DNA from 2 places in the Paenibacillus sabinae T27 genome. Region 2 is predicted to be linked to the other one. Evidence: riboswitches for the same ligand, from Rfam matches in the RefSeq annotation. Region 2 holds a riboswitch; the other holds the start of a gene.

Region 1 (8,011 bases), 460 kb from region 2:
CTGAACCGCCTCCCGCAGCAGCAGCGACGACCCGCCTTTGGCGACCATAACCGGATCAATTACGAGATTGTTCCAACCGTACTGCCGGATTTTATCCGCAACGGTCCGGATAATGTCGCTGCTGAACAGCATGCCGGTCTTGACCGCATCCGGGGTCAAATCCTCGCCGACCGAATCCAGCTGCTGAGCCACGGCCGCAGGTTCAAGCGGGTATACGCCCTGAACGCCGAGCGTATTCTGCGCCGTCACTGCGGTCAGCGCAGACATGCCGTAGACGCCCAGCTCCTGGAACGTCTTGAGGTCGGCCTGGATTCCCGCGCCACCGCCGCTGTCCGAGCCGGCGATCGTCAACGCTTTGTATATGTTCATCATTTAGTCTCCTTTGCTGAGTAGTTCTGTTTACGCCTCGCGGAGTTTCGACCGCTTGCCGTATTCTTCCGGCGTAAGCAGAGCCAGCTGGTTCAGGAATTCGATCTGGAAGCTGCCCGGACCCTGGGAAGCCGTCTTCTCCGCCGCGATTTCGGCGGCGACGCCGTAGAAGGAGAGGGCTTCGGCCGCCGCTTCCAGCGGAGCGTCCCCAGCGACCGCCAGGAAAGCGGCAACGACGGAGCTGAGCAGACATCCGGTACCGGTCACTTTGGTCAGGATGGGGTCGCCGTTGGCCGCGATATACGTCTTCTCGCCATCGGTGATAATGTCCTCTTTTCCGGTTACAATGACGATGCATCCGAGCTTCTTCGCCGCTTTCACGGCCACTACGGCATGATCGCCGTCGCCTGCTCCGGCGTCTACGCCCTTGATGGACCATTTCTCCCCGATCACGTTGGCAACTTCGGCCACATTTCCCCGCAGCGCGGTAATCTTCATCTCCGAGACAAGGCGATGGGTGACTTCGGTCCGAAAGGCTGTTGCGCCAGCTCCCACCGGATCAAGAACGACCGGCACACCATGCTTGTTGGCCGACTGTCCGGCAATCAGCATGGCCTTGATGGAGTGATCGTTAAGCGTGCCGATGTTGATCAGAACGGCGCCGGACATCGCGGCGACATCCGCCACCTCTTCATGCGAATCCGCCATAAACGGCGAAGCCCCCAGCGCGAGCAGACCGTTCGCAGTAAAGTTGGTGACGACGATGTTGGTAATGTTGTGGATGAGCGGATTGTTATCCCGAAGCTTCGTAATAAATGACATTTCAATTCCTCCTAAATGAAATAGATTTACTTATAAATTGACAAAAGCGTCCCCGGCTTCGATCCCAGCAGGCAGCAGTCCGTTATCGGAAAGCCACTGTTGCACCTTATCCCATGAGGCGGGGTCCTGATAGCCGAAAGGCTTATCGCCAGCGTCCATCAGCGGGAGCAGCACTTTCAGACTCTGCGCTTCAATGTCCTTGTCGAGCGGGGCGGTCGCGTCTTCATGCTTCAGCAGGATCGCCAGCGCATCGTCAGGATGCTCTTGAACATACGCCTGGCCTTCCTGCATCGCTGCCAAAAATTTGCCGAAATCGTCCTTACGGGTGCCGATTCCTTCGTCGCTTGCGACCAGCACCAGCTCGGAGTAGTCGGGTACGCCATATTTCGCCGGGTCGATGGAGTTGACAGGATGGCCTTCTTTTTGCAAAATAAGCTGCTCGTGGTTGATGAACGCGCCCATAATGGCGTCGGTCTGTCCGGTGGAAATGGCCGGGATCAAATCGTAGCCCACATCCACGAAATTCACTTTGTCCGGATCTCCGCCATCGGCTTTGACCATCGTCTTGACCATCGCCTCATACAGCGGGATGGAGGAATAGCCGATATTTTTGCCTGCCAAATCTTTAGGACTATGTATGGAGCTGTCTGCAGGCACCATCAGGTGGGTTAGCGGATGACGGACAATGGCGGCCAGCGCTTTGACGGGAATCTTCTCCCCCCGGGCCATCAGTACCTGCGGCTGGTAGCTCAGCGCCAGATCAACCTTGCCGGCGGCGACGAGCTTCAGGGCGTCATTCGTGTCGGCCGGCATTTGAATCTCTACATCAAGTCCCTGCTTGGCGAAATACCCTTGTTCCTGGGCGGCGTACAAAAAAGAATGCACGGCGTTCGGATACCAGTCGAGCATAAGCGTCAGCTTGTGAGCAGGTTCGGCCGGGCTGGCCGATGCAATGGGGGCTTGTGAGGGCGCGGAGGAAGCCGCCGCATCGCCGGACGGCGAAGAGCCTCCACAAGCGGTTGTCACAAACAGCATCGTTAGGGCAGACAGCAGCATAGCTTTACTTCGGGTAAAAAATTTCATCAATATGTACCTCTTTTCTTAAGAATCTGATGTTCCAGCAGCCGGACTGTGAGAAAAAGGGCGATGCCGAGCGCCGAGAGCAGGGCAATCGCGGCGAACATTTCGGCGCTGTGCAGGCTTCCGGCCATCCGGCGGCTGTAATAACCGAGACCGCGCGTCCCTCCGAGCCATTCTCCGATGGTTGCGCCGATCACGCAGTACACTACCGTCAGCTTCAGCCCCGAGAAAAAGGAGGGGAGCGCCAGCGGAACGCCGATTTTAAGCAGCAGCTGCCTGCGGCTTGCGCCCATCGTCAGCAGCAGCTCTTGATAGGCGCCGCGGCTTTTGCCCAGACCGTCGTAGACACCGACGACCACCGGAAAGAACGCCGTCAGGAAGACGACGGCAACCTTGCTCCACAGGGAATACCCGAACCACATAATAAAAATGGGGGAGAGCGCGATCAATGGAATCGTCTGGCTGATGATAATCAATGGATAGAGCGCCTTCTCCAGCGTCCGGGACAGATGCATGCCGATTCCGAGCAAAATGCCGCCTGCCACCGACATCATACAGCCGATAGCAACTTCCTCAAGAGTAGCGGGCAGATGGGTGCCGAGCAGCAGCCCTGCGTTTCGGACGAGCGCCGTCCAGATCGAAGAAGGAGCGGGCAGGATAAAGGACGGAACAAGTTCCAAGCGAACGGCGGCTTCCCATATGGCGAGAACGGGCAGCAATAGGAGAAGGAAAGCGCCTGAGCGGTGAATCAATTCATTAAACGGCGCGCGTTTCATATAGCCTCCGCTCCAGCTCGGCCCGTAAGGATACAAAGCCGGGTTCAAAGTTCATCTGCATGCTCCGGGGCCTTGGCAGCCCGACGTTCATCTCCTGAAGGGCGCCGCCGCTTCCGGCAGGCATCAGAAAGATGCGGTCGCTGAGCAGAACCGCTTCCTCCAGGTCATGCGTGATGAACATCACCGTCCGCTTAAGGTTCCCCCACAGCTCCAGCAGCCAACGGTGCATGTCCCGCTTGGTCATCGCGTCGAGCGCGCCGAACGGTTCATCAAGCAGCATCAATTCGCCACCGTTCATCAGCGTGCGGACAAAGGCGGCCCGCTGCCGCATCCCGCCGGACAGCTCATGCGGATAAGCAAGCTCATAACCGGCGAGACCGACACGCTTCAGCATGTCACGCGCCTCGGCCTTGGTGCCGCTGGAGGCTCGGCCTTTAATCTCAAGCGGCAGCACGCAGTTGTCCAGCACGGTCCGCCAGGGCAGCAGAAGATCCTGCTGAGGCATGTAGGCGATATGGCCAAGCCGGTTGGCGCCTGAGCCGGAGTCGGTGCCGCGAAGCCGGATGTCTCCCGCCGACTGCTCCAGCAGTCCGGCTATCACTTTCAGCAGCGTGCTCTTGCCGCAGCCGCTGGCGCCGACGATGCTGACGAATTCGCCTTTGCGAACTGTCAATGACAGATCCGAAAATACGGGCTTCTGCTGCGGAAACGAAAAAGAAAGGCGCTTAAGAGTTAAAAGTTCTTCGATAGCGGGTCAACCCTCCTTTAAATGAACAAAGACCCGTCCATTTCCTTTAGAGAAATGAACGGGCCTTTAGAAATCCGCCGAACATCAGCACTAGCTGTCCGGCTTCAGTCAAGTAAAAGCTCAGGTTCCACTTCCCTCCGCTGGTATGATCCAGATCAGGTTCCAAGGGTCCGAAGCTCGCGGCTCCGTCTCAGTCAGGTGACTCCCCTAGTGAAATTGCGGTCTTGTATTCGGTTATTATTGGTTCTAACTATACCATATCCCTTGAGGTCCCTCAATGAATCGTTTGGGTCCAAGCAAGCTTACAATACAAGGGTACAATACAAGGGCCGTTCCAGGCATTAGGTCATCCAATGGCTGGGAACCGTTAACGAGGGCGGCAGCTTCGTATGAATATCGCCCTTAGCCGAGTTGATTTGTGCTTGCGTAAGAAAAATACTTCCCGTGAGATCTGCGCCGCTTAAGTCAGCATCCCTGAAATCGGCGCCAATCAGGTCGGCCTGTCGCATGTCTGCATTTCGGAGGTCGGCTGCGATCAGCAGAGCGCCTCTCAAATTGGCGCCACTAAGATCGGCTCCCCGCAAATTGGCCCCGATGTAGTCGCTTCTCTTGCTCATTTTGGGTTTTGCCTTTTGGTGATTATGATGCCGCGGCGGAACTTTGGCCCGCACCCGTTCACTTGTCTGAAGCAGGAGATCATTAACGACCGCCCGATGGACGGGGACGTTTAGCTTTAAAATCGATTCCGGGTCAAGCTTTGTGAGATTTTCGGTTGATTCCAGAGCAGCCCGCAAATCGGTATGTATCGGTCCGGTCTCTTGCCTCTCCAATGCTTCATTCAAATAGCACAGCATCTCATGCAGCTGCTGCATAATCGGAAAGACCTCGAACATTTCCTGGGCCGACCCCGGATTTTTTCGCCAATCGTTACCTTTATAAGTAATTTGGGATACTTTCTGCCCCGCGCCAAAGCATTCATAGACGGTACAGCCCTTATAGCCTTTTGCTCTGAGATCTTTATGGATACCGCAGCGGTAGTCGGCCTGCAAGTTGGGGCAGGGGATGCCTCCGGCTTTATCGGCTGCAAAATCGGCAGATTTGGCGTAAGGCAAAGCTGCGCAGCATAAACCGAAGCATTGTGCGCAATCGGCTTTTAATTGATTGGACATTGCCTACACTTCCTTTATATGAAAACTACTTCAATAGTTTAATAAGGAATGCTTCAGGAGTAAACCGCTTTTCATGATTTCGTCTGCGCAGGCAAAAAAGAAACGCACGGATGCCGTCCGTACAGGAGGCAAGTGCGTTTCTCTAAACAGTTTAGCGATTGCCGTGAACTTTCAGATACTCCAAGGCGTTATACAGCATGACAGCCGCTTCAGCCCGGGTCAGCTTGCTCTCCGGATGAAACTTCCCGTCTTTGTCGAGCGCGGTGATCTTGTACGCGAGGGAGCGTTGAATGCCGCCCTGGTAAGAAGGGTCAATCTGGTCTTCGTCCGCGATTTTCGCCGGAGCCAGCTTGATCATCGGCAGATTGCCGGCTTTTTCAAGGCCTTGTACGAGCAGGGCGGTGAACTGCTGTTTGGTCATCGGCTCCTTGGGATCGATATCCGTCGGGACTTCGATACCGTTATAATGCGCGTTGATAAAAGCTTCGGCATACCAGGCATCGTTCTTGACTTTGGTGAAAATATCGCTGGCAACGGGAGCCTTAATGAAGTCTATAGCAGCGAGACTGAGCTGCAGGCCTCCCGCAATAAACTGAATACCTTGAGCTGCGCTCAAGGAGGAACCCGGCAAGAACTTCGAGCCGTCTATTCCTTTTATAAGCCCGCGGTCTTTCAGGCTCTCGATTTTCTCCTTACCCTGAACGGAACCAAGATCAGTGAATCCGCTTCCGGCGGCAAAGACTGCGCTTCCTGCTGACAGCATCATTAATGCGCTGATCGAAACGGCTGCCAGCGCTTTTTTGGTAAATGTCATATAGCTGCACCTCCAACTAGTACGGTTTACGAAACCGTCACATTCTAAACGGAGGACAGGCCGGAAAGGTTGCGGGAGACAACCGGATGCAGTCTGTCATTCCACTCCCTTGAACAAAAGATTGCGGTAAGGATAAGGGGAGTCGCTGGTTTTGAACAGCAGAGCAATTCCGGACTCTTCAATGCGTACCGATTTAAGGGCAGGACTGCGAACAAGCCCGCGTACCATGGCCGAGACCGATTGGCGGTCATTCCTGCGAATACCCCGTGCCAGAGCGTCGGCGAAGTTCCGGTTAAAGGCCAGCTCGCGGTACAGCGGCAGCACGGCGAGGGCGATCCGGCGGTGCACCTTTGTGCTGAACGTAAACTGTACAAGTCCCGGCGGGATGGTAGTGCCGTTCGTGTACACAGCTATGGGAGGCGGAAAAGTAAAGTCCACAAAATACCCAATGGCGTTCGTTCCGTATCCCTGCCGTGCGGCCAGCGGCGCAGCCTGCTTTAACAGTTTGCCCATCAGCCCAAGGTCGGCTGTGACAACTGCGTGGGTCCAGGCCTTCGCATAGCTCCGGCTCATGGCTATGGTTCGGTAGAACGGCAGCATGCCCCTCGCCACTTTGCGCAGAACATCTGCCGTAACGGCTGCGTCATTTTTTTTCGTTGACTTCATCACCCGGTCATCTCCTTAACAGAACGCTGTCTGCTATAAGGTATGGACTCAGGGCATTCATCCGTATGGGCTTTTTGCTTAAACGAGCGGAATAAATATTTGCATTCTCATACTGCCCGGAAATCTGGAGTTAACCACATCGGTTACTTCAAAATCGGGTCCATCCCTGCGAACATACTTGGACTCTGGCAGCCATACGCCGTAAATGAAATCCCGTTTGTTCTGAATGTGCTCCGCGGGACCGGAGGCATTGAACTTGGCGTATTTCCCTTCCGGCAGATCGATGCTGACATAGGGTTGATTTGGCGATTCCCCGGTTTCTCCGGATTCTTCCCCCACAATAAAAGAGAATCCCCCGTCGTCCTGAAAGCGGCAGGAAACCCCGTAAGCCATTCCTGGCGCAGTTCTGTGCGGGATATGCATAAAATGTCCGTTTCTGCCGAAATCGTCGTAAAAGCCGGGGATCTCCCGGTAATGGCGGCCGCCATCCAAATGTGTCCTATACTCGCAGCCGATTATCCGTATACGGTCCAATTGAACAATTGCCGGTTTGTCCATCTCGAATTCTCCGGTTTCTTTTTCCGGATGATGAAGAAAGCTGATCGGTGACTGTCCGATATATCCCCGATTCTCTTTGCGAAATTTCCCGGGCGTTATCCCGGTATAGCTCTCAAAGGCGCGCGTAAAAGCTTCCTGCGAATGATACTGATAGGCTACGGCAATGGAGAGAATGCTTTCATCCGAATCCAACAGATGCTTTGAAGCTTCGGTAAGCCTGCGTTTGCGGATGTACTCCTGAACGGTAAAACCTGAAATGGCGAGAAACAGACGCTGAAAATGAAATGGAGAGAAGGAGGCGGAAGAAGCGATTTCCTGAATGGCGAGGTCCTCCTGCAGATGATGCTCGATATAATCCACGGCCTTTTGAATTTGCAAATAATACTGCATGGGCTGAATTTCCTTTCCGGGGGCTATATAAAATGAACTTGAGATTTTCCCATTTGGGTATGGTCTATAACTACGAGGAATGTTTGGACTTACGGCCGCTGTTGTCTCCAGATTTCTTGATTGTACCGTTCTTCACGGATGAAATCCGGAGACAGCCTATGCTTTCGAAGCGAGCTTTCCTCCGGAAAGCTTTCGGGCGATCGCTATCGCTCCTACAGTTCCAAACTTCCCCTTCGTTACTCTCACCCTGATGTCATTTTTTTAAGTTCATTTTATATATAGTGTAATTTCAGGATCAATTATAACCGGAGGGCTTACGGGATGATTGATTTAAAATGCGCAGCTGATGGGGGAGAGTAACGGCGGCTTGCCTCTTTCCTTTTTGCGATGCATTTGGTATGCTCTTATTATAATAATTCTAATCTAGACAATCTTACGATTAAACTTCCGGCAGCATAAATGATAAAGACCGGGGAGGGAGGAATGATCATGAATCCTATGGATACAATTGCCCAGCAATTTACCGCCCACAACTACAAGTTGACCTCGCAGCGCGAAGCCATTGTTAAGGTTCTGCTTGATAACGAGAAGGACCATTTGAGCGTAGAAGAGGTGTATA
Region 2 (8,011 bases):
ATCATCGAAAAAAAACCGGGATTTTGCCTTATGCAGATCCGGTTTGTAGGCGTCCGGAAGCGTTTTTTCCAGCTTCAGCAGCGCATTCTTGAGCTTATGTCCCGACTCGGTTCCCGCGCCGGAGTAAATGCCGAGCCCCGTGAGATACAGGTGAACGACATCGTCGCTATGCAGGCTGTTCAGACCAACGGTGTAGCCTTCCATCAGTGAAAGGCCGCCGGAAGGTCCCGGAGTGCTGACAATCGGAACGCCGGCTTCGGCGAGCGTATCCACATCGCGATAAATCGAACGGACGGAGGTTTCGAGCGCTTCCGCGAGCTCTTTGGCTTTTATTTTTCCTCTGGACTCCATCAGCAGTAAAATCGCAACCAGCCGGTGCAGTCTCATCGCTTGACCTCCTTTAGCGGACCATAGAATTTTTTCATAGGGTGATTTCCATATCGTTGCCACTTAGCTGTCAACAATACAAGTATATCATAGAGCAAGAACGATTGAAGGAGATGGAATTCATGAATATTGGCGTACTCGGGACGGGATTTGGGGCATATCATGCCCGCCTGCTGAAAAATATGGACCTGTGCGGACGCGTGGTCGTGTTCGGAAGAGATAAAAACAAGCTGGCTGAATTGGAAAGTGAGTTGAAGGTAGAGATTACCCGGGATTTGGATGGACTTTTGCGCGATCTGGATATAGATGTCATCGATTTGTGTCTACCCTCCCCGCTTCATGCCGAAGTTGCGGTCATGGCGCTTGAGCATGGAAAGCATGTGTTCTGCGAAACGCCCGTATGCTGCTCCATGGAAGAAGCTGCGGCGATGCTGGATGCGGAAAGGCGAACCAGCAAAAGGGTACTCGTTAACCGGTTTATCCATTTTGACCCGGCCTTTACATATCTTCGGGAGTCCTGCCTGAAAGGCACGTACGGCAAGCTGTTGTCACTCACTTTAAAAAGGGAGACGCCCCCGCTCTGGGGTGATCTGGGCCTCGGCTCCCTCCCTATCCAGTTCATGATTCACGAATTGGACTTTATCGAAGGGTTAATGGATTCGCCGGAGCTTCGATCCGCTTGGGGGACGGAATATAGGGATGCGCGGCAGTCGCTGGTTCGGGCGGTATTCAGGCAAGAAGGCACGATTGCGGAAGTTGTCTCTTCCTCTGGAATGCCTGACGGATATCCCTTTACTGTCGGCTATGAAGCTTATTTTGAATCCGGCAAGCTGGTTTTTCTTGAACAGGATTCTGGAGACCAGTCCGATGCCGCTTTGATGGAACACACCGCCTCCGGCGCGCAGCGTCTCGTTTTGGAGGAGATCAATCCGTATGCCGCCACCTTGGAACACGCGCTGTTAAGCTTCCAACACGGTACGAATTCGCTTCTTTCATTGGACCGGGCGGCCCGTTCTCTTGGAACCGCGCTTGAAATCCGGCGGCAAATCTCCCAAGAATAGCTTGTGCTTTCCCAGAGTTTAGGATATCCTGTTAAAGACAACTTCATAGACACGGGAGCTCGGAAATAGCCGGGCTGAGAGGATGGCCCTATGCCATCGACCGTAAAACCTGATCTGGGTAATGCCAGCGGAGGAAACGTCACAGGCTTTGTATGTTCAAAGACCGCTTCTTCGGATGCGGTCTTTTTTGCGTACCTGGCCTCCTCCGGCGCTTCACACCATTATGAGGAGGAATTGAAATGACAAGTCAAAGTCAGAAAGTGTATGTGAAAGGTTCGCGGGAGGACATTCGGGTTCCCATGCGCGAGATTACGCTGAGCGATACGACCGGGGTTGACGGCAGCGCAACTCCTAATCCCCCAGTACGGGTATATGACGCCAGCGGCCCTTATTCCGATACACTGATGTGTACGGATATCCGGAAAGGACTCCCCCCGCTCCGTCATAGCTGGATATTGGAACGCGGGGATGTCGAGGAATATGAGGGCCGGGACGTAAAGCCGGAAGATAACGGATTGCGGAATTTGGAGCAGGACCCTAACGCGGAAGTCTTTCCGGGATTAAAACGGCAGCCGCTGCGCGCCAAGAGCGGAGCCAATGTTACACAGATGCACTATGCCCGCAAAGGCATCATCACACCGGAGATGGAGTTTATTGCTATCCGCGAAAATGTTGATCCGGAGTTTGTCCGCAGCGAAGTCGCGAGCGGCCGAGCGATCATCCCCAGCAACATCAATCACCCGGAAAGCGAGCCAATGATCATCGGCCGGAACTTTTTGGTGAAAATAAACGCCAATATCGGAAACTCCGCGGTCTCCTCCTCGATCGACGAAGAAGTGGAGAAAATGCGCTGGGCGACCCATTGGGGCTCGGATACGATTATGGATCTTTCGACTGGCCGTCATATTCATACGACCCGGGAATGGATTGTCCGCAACTCCCCAGTGCCTGTAGGAACGGTGCCGCTGTATCAGGCGCTGGAAAAGGTCGGCGGCAAGGCGCATGAGCTGAGCTGGGAAATCTATCGCGATACGCTGATTGAACAGGCCGAGCAGGGCGTCGACTATTTCACGATCCATGCGGGCGTGCTGCTGCGCTATGTCCCTTTGACAGCCAAACGCTAACGGGCATCGTATCCCGCGGCGGCTCGATCATGGCGGCCTGGTGCCTCGCCCATCATCAGGAGAACTTCCTGTATACTCATTTTGAGGAAATCTGTGAAATCATGAAGACGTACGACATCGCGTTCTCCCTGGGAGACGGCCTGCGGCCGGGTTCCATCGCCGATGCAAACGACGAAGCGCAGTTCGCTGAGCTTGAAACTCTGGGTGAGCTGACCGAGATTGCCTGGAAGCATGATGTGCAGGTGATGATTGAAGGCCCGGGGCATGTTCCGATGCACAAAATCAAGGAGAATGTCGACCGCCAAATGGAAGTGTGCAAGGAAGCGCCCTTCTACACGCTTGGTCCGCTTACGACGGATATCGCGCCGGGCTACGATCATATTACTTCCGCCATCGGCGCGGCGATGATCGGCTGGTTCGGCACGGCCATGCTCTGCTACGTGACGCCTAAGGAGCATCTGGGCCTCCCGAACAAGGACGATGTGCGCGAAGGCGTCATCGCCTACAAGATCGCGGCGCACGCGGCCGATCTGGCCAAAGGGCATCCTGGGGCACAGGAACGGGACGACGCGCTGTCCAAAGCCCGGTTCGAGTTCCGCTGGAAGGACCAGTTTCAGCTGTCACTTGATCCGGAGCGGGCTACGGAATACCATGACGAGACCTTGCCTGCAGAAGGCGCGAAGACGGCGCATTTCTGCTCGATGTGCGGCCCGAAATTTTGCAGCATGAGAATCACGCAGGACATCCGGGAATATGCCAAGCAGAATAATCTGGAGGATGCCGAAGCGATTGAACGCGGAATGAAGGAGAAATCGCAGCAGTTTGCGGAAGCGGAGCACGGGTTGTATCTTTAATTTTTAAGGTTATGAAGCGGCAGTCTAAAGAAGTCTTAGGCTGCCGCTGTTTATTGAGTATCCTTCTCTTGTTTGCTTAGTCTTTGTTCAATTTCCGTATTTCTTTTTCCAATCCTCTGACCACTCGTAAAAAGTCATTCCTGTTACTTCCTCTAACGTTTGACCATAGTAATTGGATATTATTGCTGCTGCGCTTTGTAAACTTCCAGGAACGAGGACTCTTCCCCAAGAGCTGCAAGCGCGACAACCGGATTCCAATAATCCTTGTAGTGAACGATCTTGTTTTCCTTCGTTTCAATCACGGAAATATAACTTTGCAGATAAGGCTTACCGGTTATTATGGCCTGCCCTTCTTCGATTCCAAATTCAATAATTATCACATTGGGGTTCAGAGTCAGATGGAAAGTCGGTTCTTTAAATTTGGAGAGCTCAATCTTGTTGGGAATTTCCTTTACATATTTATAAAGGGCAGATTTCCCTTCTAATTTCAGGGTATATCCTTTGGGCGCGAATGGAAATTCGAAGATGACATTCTCATCAAACAATTCGATAAATTTATCCATGTCCTTTTCTATCATAGAATTTTTAAATTTCTCGAAAATTTCCTGTGCTTCCCGGAGTCTCGCTTCGTAATTAACAGCCTGATTCGCCACCTTTACCACCTCTTATTAGAATTTTAGTAACAGAGAGCTAACAGATTTAGGCTTTAAATAAAGAATATATTTTCCAGACTGAACAGTCAAGATGCTTCATGACAAAAATCCTTTGTTAATTCCTCATTACCTGGATGATATACACAGGCTTCATTTTAAACTGCTATGATATTTATACCTGCTGTCGTATTGTTCAACCAGCTTCAAATATACGTTCGAACTTTCCTGTACCCACCACAAGGAGCTACCGGACAATTCTTTCTTGAATTGTCCCGGGGAACCCGTAAAGAGCTGACGGTCCTCGATTCTTGTATTTCCCGTAATTACGCTGCCCGCTGCGATGACATTTTCGTTTTGAATGACGGCCCCGTCGAGAACAACCGCATTCATGCCGATGACGTTGTTGTTACCGATTGTACAGTTATGCAGGATAGAGCCATGCCCGATCGTATTGTTGTCCCCGATAAACGTTCCTGAGTCCGTCATATGAACGACACAGTTGTCCTGTATGCTGTTATTTTTCCCGATCCGGATCGACCCTGCGTCCCCCCGGAGAACCGCTCCGAACCAAATGCTGCTGCCCTCCTCTATGACGACGTCGCCGATAATGGTTGCAGTGGGCGCAATAAAGACTCCGTCGGCAATCTTCGGATATATTCCATTAAACTCATAAATATTCATTCGTTTCGATTCTCCTATCGTAAATATTCGGAAACGGCAAGACGCTCTTACTCAATAGCGGCTAGGTATGGACGAAACCCCCAACATGCTCCTTGCTTGCTCCGGTGTTGCGATTTCACGGTTAAGCTCTCTTGAGATGAGGGCAATTTTGGCGACGGCCTCAGCATTGTTCTTCAGCTTCTGACCGCGCTTTAGATAAATATTGTCTTCCAAACCTACGCGCACATGTCCTCCGAGCAGAATGCTTTGCGTCGTCATCGCCCATTGGTATTTTCCGATGCCGGCGACGGTAAAATGCGCTCCGGCCGGTAGCTCGCGGGCCATATGAATCAGGTTTTCAGGCGTAGGGTAAGTAGCGGTCTGATAACCCATCACAAATTGAAACAAGTATGGCGTCTTGATTAATCCTTCGGATATCAGTTTTTGAGCCACCCAATATTGACCGGAATTATACATCTCCATCTCGGGTATGATGCCTTTCTCGAGCATGCCCGCTGCCAGCTGTTCAATGAAGCCGTACGTAAAAGGGATGCAGATGTCGTATTCCTGGGAGGGACGGGGATGGTCCAGAGCTTCTTCTCTGGCCTTGATCACAAAACGCGACATATCCGGTCCCATGTTTAGTGATGCCATCTCCGGCAGCGCATCCAGACTGCGAAGCCTGTCCTCCATGGTCGATGTCGGTCCGCCTCCAGTTGTATTGTTGATTATGATATCCGGACATCGTTCCCGAATTAACGCATTGATCCGATACATAACTTCGGGGTCCATTGTGGTGTCTCCGAGATTGTTTGGATCCCTCCCGTGAACATGGACAACGGACGCCCCTTCATTGTAGGCCTCATAAACCGAATCGGCAATCTCTTCGGGTGTTTCCGGAATTCCCCGATGAGACTCTTTTCCTTGAACGCCTCCGTTGCAGCAGCAGGTAATAATCAAAGGCTCCATCGATGTGACCCGTTCCATCCACTCATAAGAATCGGTATAATTCCAACTCATCTATAAACCTCCCTGTTTGTTTACCTCTACAACATTTTCAATGCTTATCTTCTTGCAAAGAACTAGACTCGTACCGGCCTTCTGCTCAAGGTATGATGACTGTTTTGCAGAAATGCGCTCCGTGATTGCTTCAATTTCATTATCCGTTCTTCAGCGAGCCTGTCTGCAGCCGCATAGGTAGGTATGCCGTCACGCTTCGAGATTTCAAAAATGCGTTCGATCGTAAGATGAATCTCTGCAATTTTGTTATACGCGCGTTCCCGGTTATAGCCGTATAACTCGTCCGCTATATTAATAACTCCCCCGGCGTTGATGACATAATCAGGCGCATAAACAAGTCCGAGTTCATGAATCAGATCGCCGTGCCTTGCTTCCTTTAATTGATTGTTTGCAGAACCGGCGATGACTTTTGCTTTTAAGCGCGGGATCGTCTCGTCGTTGATCGTCGCACCGAGCGCACAAGGCGCGTAAATATCGCAGTTGACATCATAAATATCGTCCGGGTCTACGGCAATGGCATCGAATTGTTCTATTGCCCGCCGAACAGCCTCTTGTTGAATATCGGTGACAATCAATTTTGCTCCTTCCGTATGGAGATGTGAATATAAATGGGTAGCCACGTTTCCTGCCCCCTGGACGGCGACCACTTTCCCTTCCAGCGAATCGCTGCCAAAGGCTTCTTTTGCCGCCGCTTTCATCCCTTGATAAACCCCGTAAGCCGTTGCCGGGGAAGGATTGCCTGATGAGCCGTATGTGGGGGAGATCCCCGCTACAAAGTCGGTTTCTTGGTAAACGATGTCCATATCCTGAACCGTTGTCCCGACATCTTCAGCCGTGATATACCGTCCGTTTAACCCCTGGATAAAACGTCCGAAAGCGCGAAACATTTCCTCATTTTTATCTTTTTTCGGATCACCGATGATAACCGTTTTCCCTCCTCCAAGATTAAGACCCGATACGGCATTCTTATACGTCATGCCTTTGGCGAGGCGCAGGACGTCTTCAATAGCCGCTTCTTCAGAACCATAATTCCACATGCGAGTGCCGCCGAGAGCAGGTCCAAGCGATGTATCGTGAATGGCAATAATTGCTTTCAGCCCCGATTGCTTATCCTGGCAGAACAGCAGCTCCTCATAATCGTCTCGTTCCATGGCTTGAAATAATTTCATCTCATTCTTCCTCCATCTTTCTCTGTCTTCGTCTTGTGCCACAACAGGAGGCTTAGGAGAGCTCCCGCTTCAATAAAAAGCGCAAATAAAAATACGGATGTTTCAATACCTATCTGCTCAGCGGAATATCCCAGCAATATGACGGGAAATGCAATCCCTGTATAACTAAATAGATAAAATAAAGAAATAATGTCGCCCCGTATATCGTCCGCTACCTCTGTGCTAATTGACACAAGACTTCCCGCATATAAAGGACCGTGCCCCAATCCCACACAAATGGCTGAAGTAATCAGCAAAACGATCGACATATGTTGAAGAGTCGCCGCAACTCCCATAAGTCCCAGTGACAACAGTAAAATCCCAACCGCCATCATTTTCATAACGGACAATCTCTTAAACAAAAACTGGCTGAACGTTGATAGAGCAAAGATCGATGCAATCATCCCGCCGGAAAGAATAAAATTGAATTTGCCGGCCCATTCATTCAAATAGGAAGGAATGACGGAAAGAAACAAGCTGACGACTCCCCAGGCTATAAACGAGGTCGCTGCAGCCGTATAAGCGTGCAGCCGGATCGTTTTCGGAATGTTCAGCCCATGAAACCGAACGCGATGCGCTTTCCGGTAGCTCACCTTAACTGTCGACATTCCGATCATGCCGAGAATGACCAGGCCGCCATAAACGATATAGGGCAGTTTTGTCGGCATTGGCGCAAATTGTGCCAATATACCAGCCATAAATGGTCCTAATGAGCTTCCTGCCGTTACCGCAAAAGCAGTGACAAGAGACGATGTTTGCCAATTGCGATTCCGTTCCAGTTCATTTAGGGTGGATGAGGAAACGCAGATAAATGTTCCGACCGCCAGTCCCTGTAAAATTCTTGCCATAATTAGAATGGGTATGTCGTTTGCCAGAGTTGAACATACCGCTCCGGATAATGCAGCCATCAAACCAAATATCAATATTTTTCGTTTGCCGAACCGTTCAGCCAATTGTAAGAAGATAAAGAGCCCGGGAATGACAGAGAACACATAGGCGGCAAATAAAAGCGTGATCATCCCCGAAGTCAATTGCCACTCTGTT

Evidence for each region. Region 2 has a riboswitch for thiamine pyrophosphate ahead of thiC (phosphomethylpyrimidine synthase ThiC). Riboswitches for the same ligand answer to the same signal wherever they lie in the genome.
Region 1: another riboswitch for thiamine pyrophosphate. It lies ahead of PSAB_RS11570 (ABC transporter ATP-binding protein); the one in region 2 lies ahead of thiC (phosphomethylpyrimidine synthase ThiC).

What each region holds. Positions count from the first base shown of each region.
Region 1 covers NZ_CP004078.1:2,514,873-2,522,883, forward strand. Annotated here, with positions in the region: gene thiD (bifunctional hydroxymethylpyrimidine kinase/phosphomethylpyrimidine kinase) at 1-369, opposite strand, end outside; gene thiM (hydroxyethylthiazole kinase) at 400-1,191, opposite strand; gene PSAB_RS11560 (ABC transporter substrate-binding protein) at 1,222-2,274, opposite strand; gene PSAB_RS11565 (ABC transporter permease) at 2,274-3,047, opposite strand; gene PSAB_RS11570 (ABC transporter ATP-binding protein) at 3,028-3,720, opposite strand; TPP riboswitch at 3,911-4,014, opposite strand; gene PSAB_RS11575 (pentapeptide repeat-containing protein) at 4,137-4,964, opposite strand; gene PSAB_RS11580 (S-layer homology domain-containing protein) at 5,116-5,778, opposite strand; gene PSAB_RS11585 (hypothetical protein) at 5,875-6,444, opposite strand; gene PSAB_RS11590 (AraC family transcriptional regulator) at 6,523-7,392, opposite strand; gene fur (ferric iron uptake transcriptional regulator) at 7,882-8,011, shown strand, end outside.
Region 2 covers NZ_CP004078.1:2,971,545-2,979,555, forward strand. Annotated here, with positions in the region: gene PSAB_RS13645 (helix-turn-helix transcriptional regulator) at 1-387, opposite strand, end outside; gene PSAB_RS13650 (Gfo/Idh/MocA family protein) at 510-1,448, shown strand; TPP riboswitch at 1,491-1,602, shown strand; partial or broken gene thiC (phosphomethylpyrimidine synthase ThiC) at 1,688-3,426, shown strand; gene PSAB_RS13660 (nuclear transport factor 2 family protein) at 3,606-4,004, opposite strand; gene PSAB_RS13665 (gamma carbonic anhydrase family protein) at 4,230-4,760, opposite strand; gene PSAB_RS13670 (beta-keto acid cleavage family enzyme) at 4,812-5,759, opposite strand; gene PSAB_RS13675 (Glu/Leu/Phe/Val family dehydrogenase) at 5,822-6,928, opposite strand; gene PSAB_RS13680 (MFS transporter) at 6,925-8,011, opposite strand, start outside.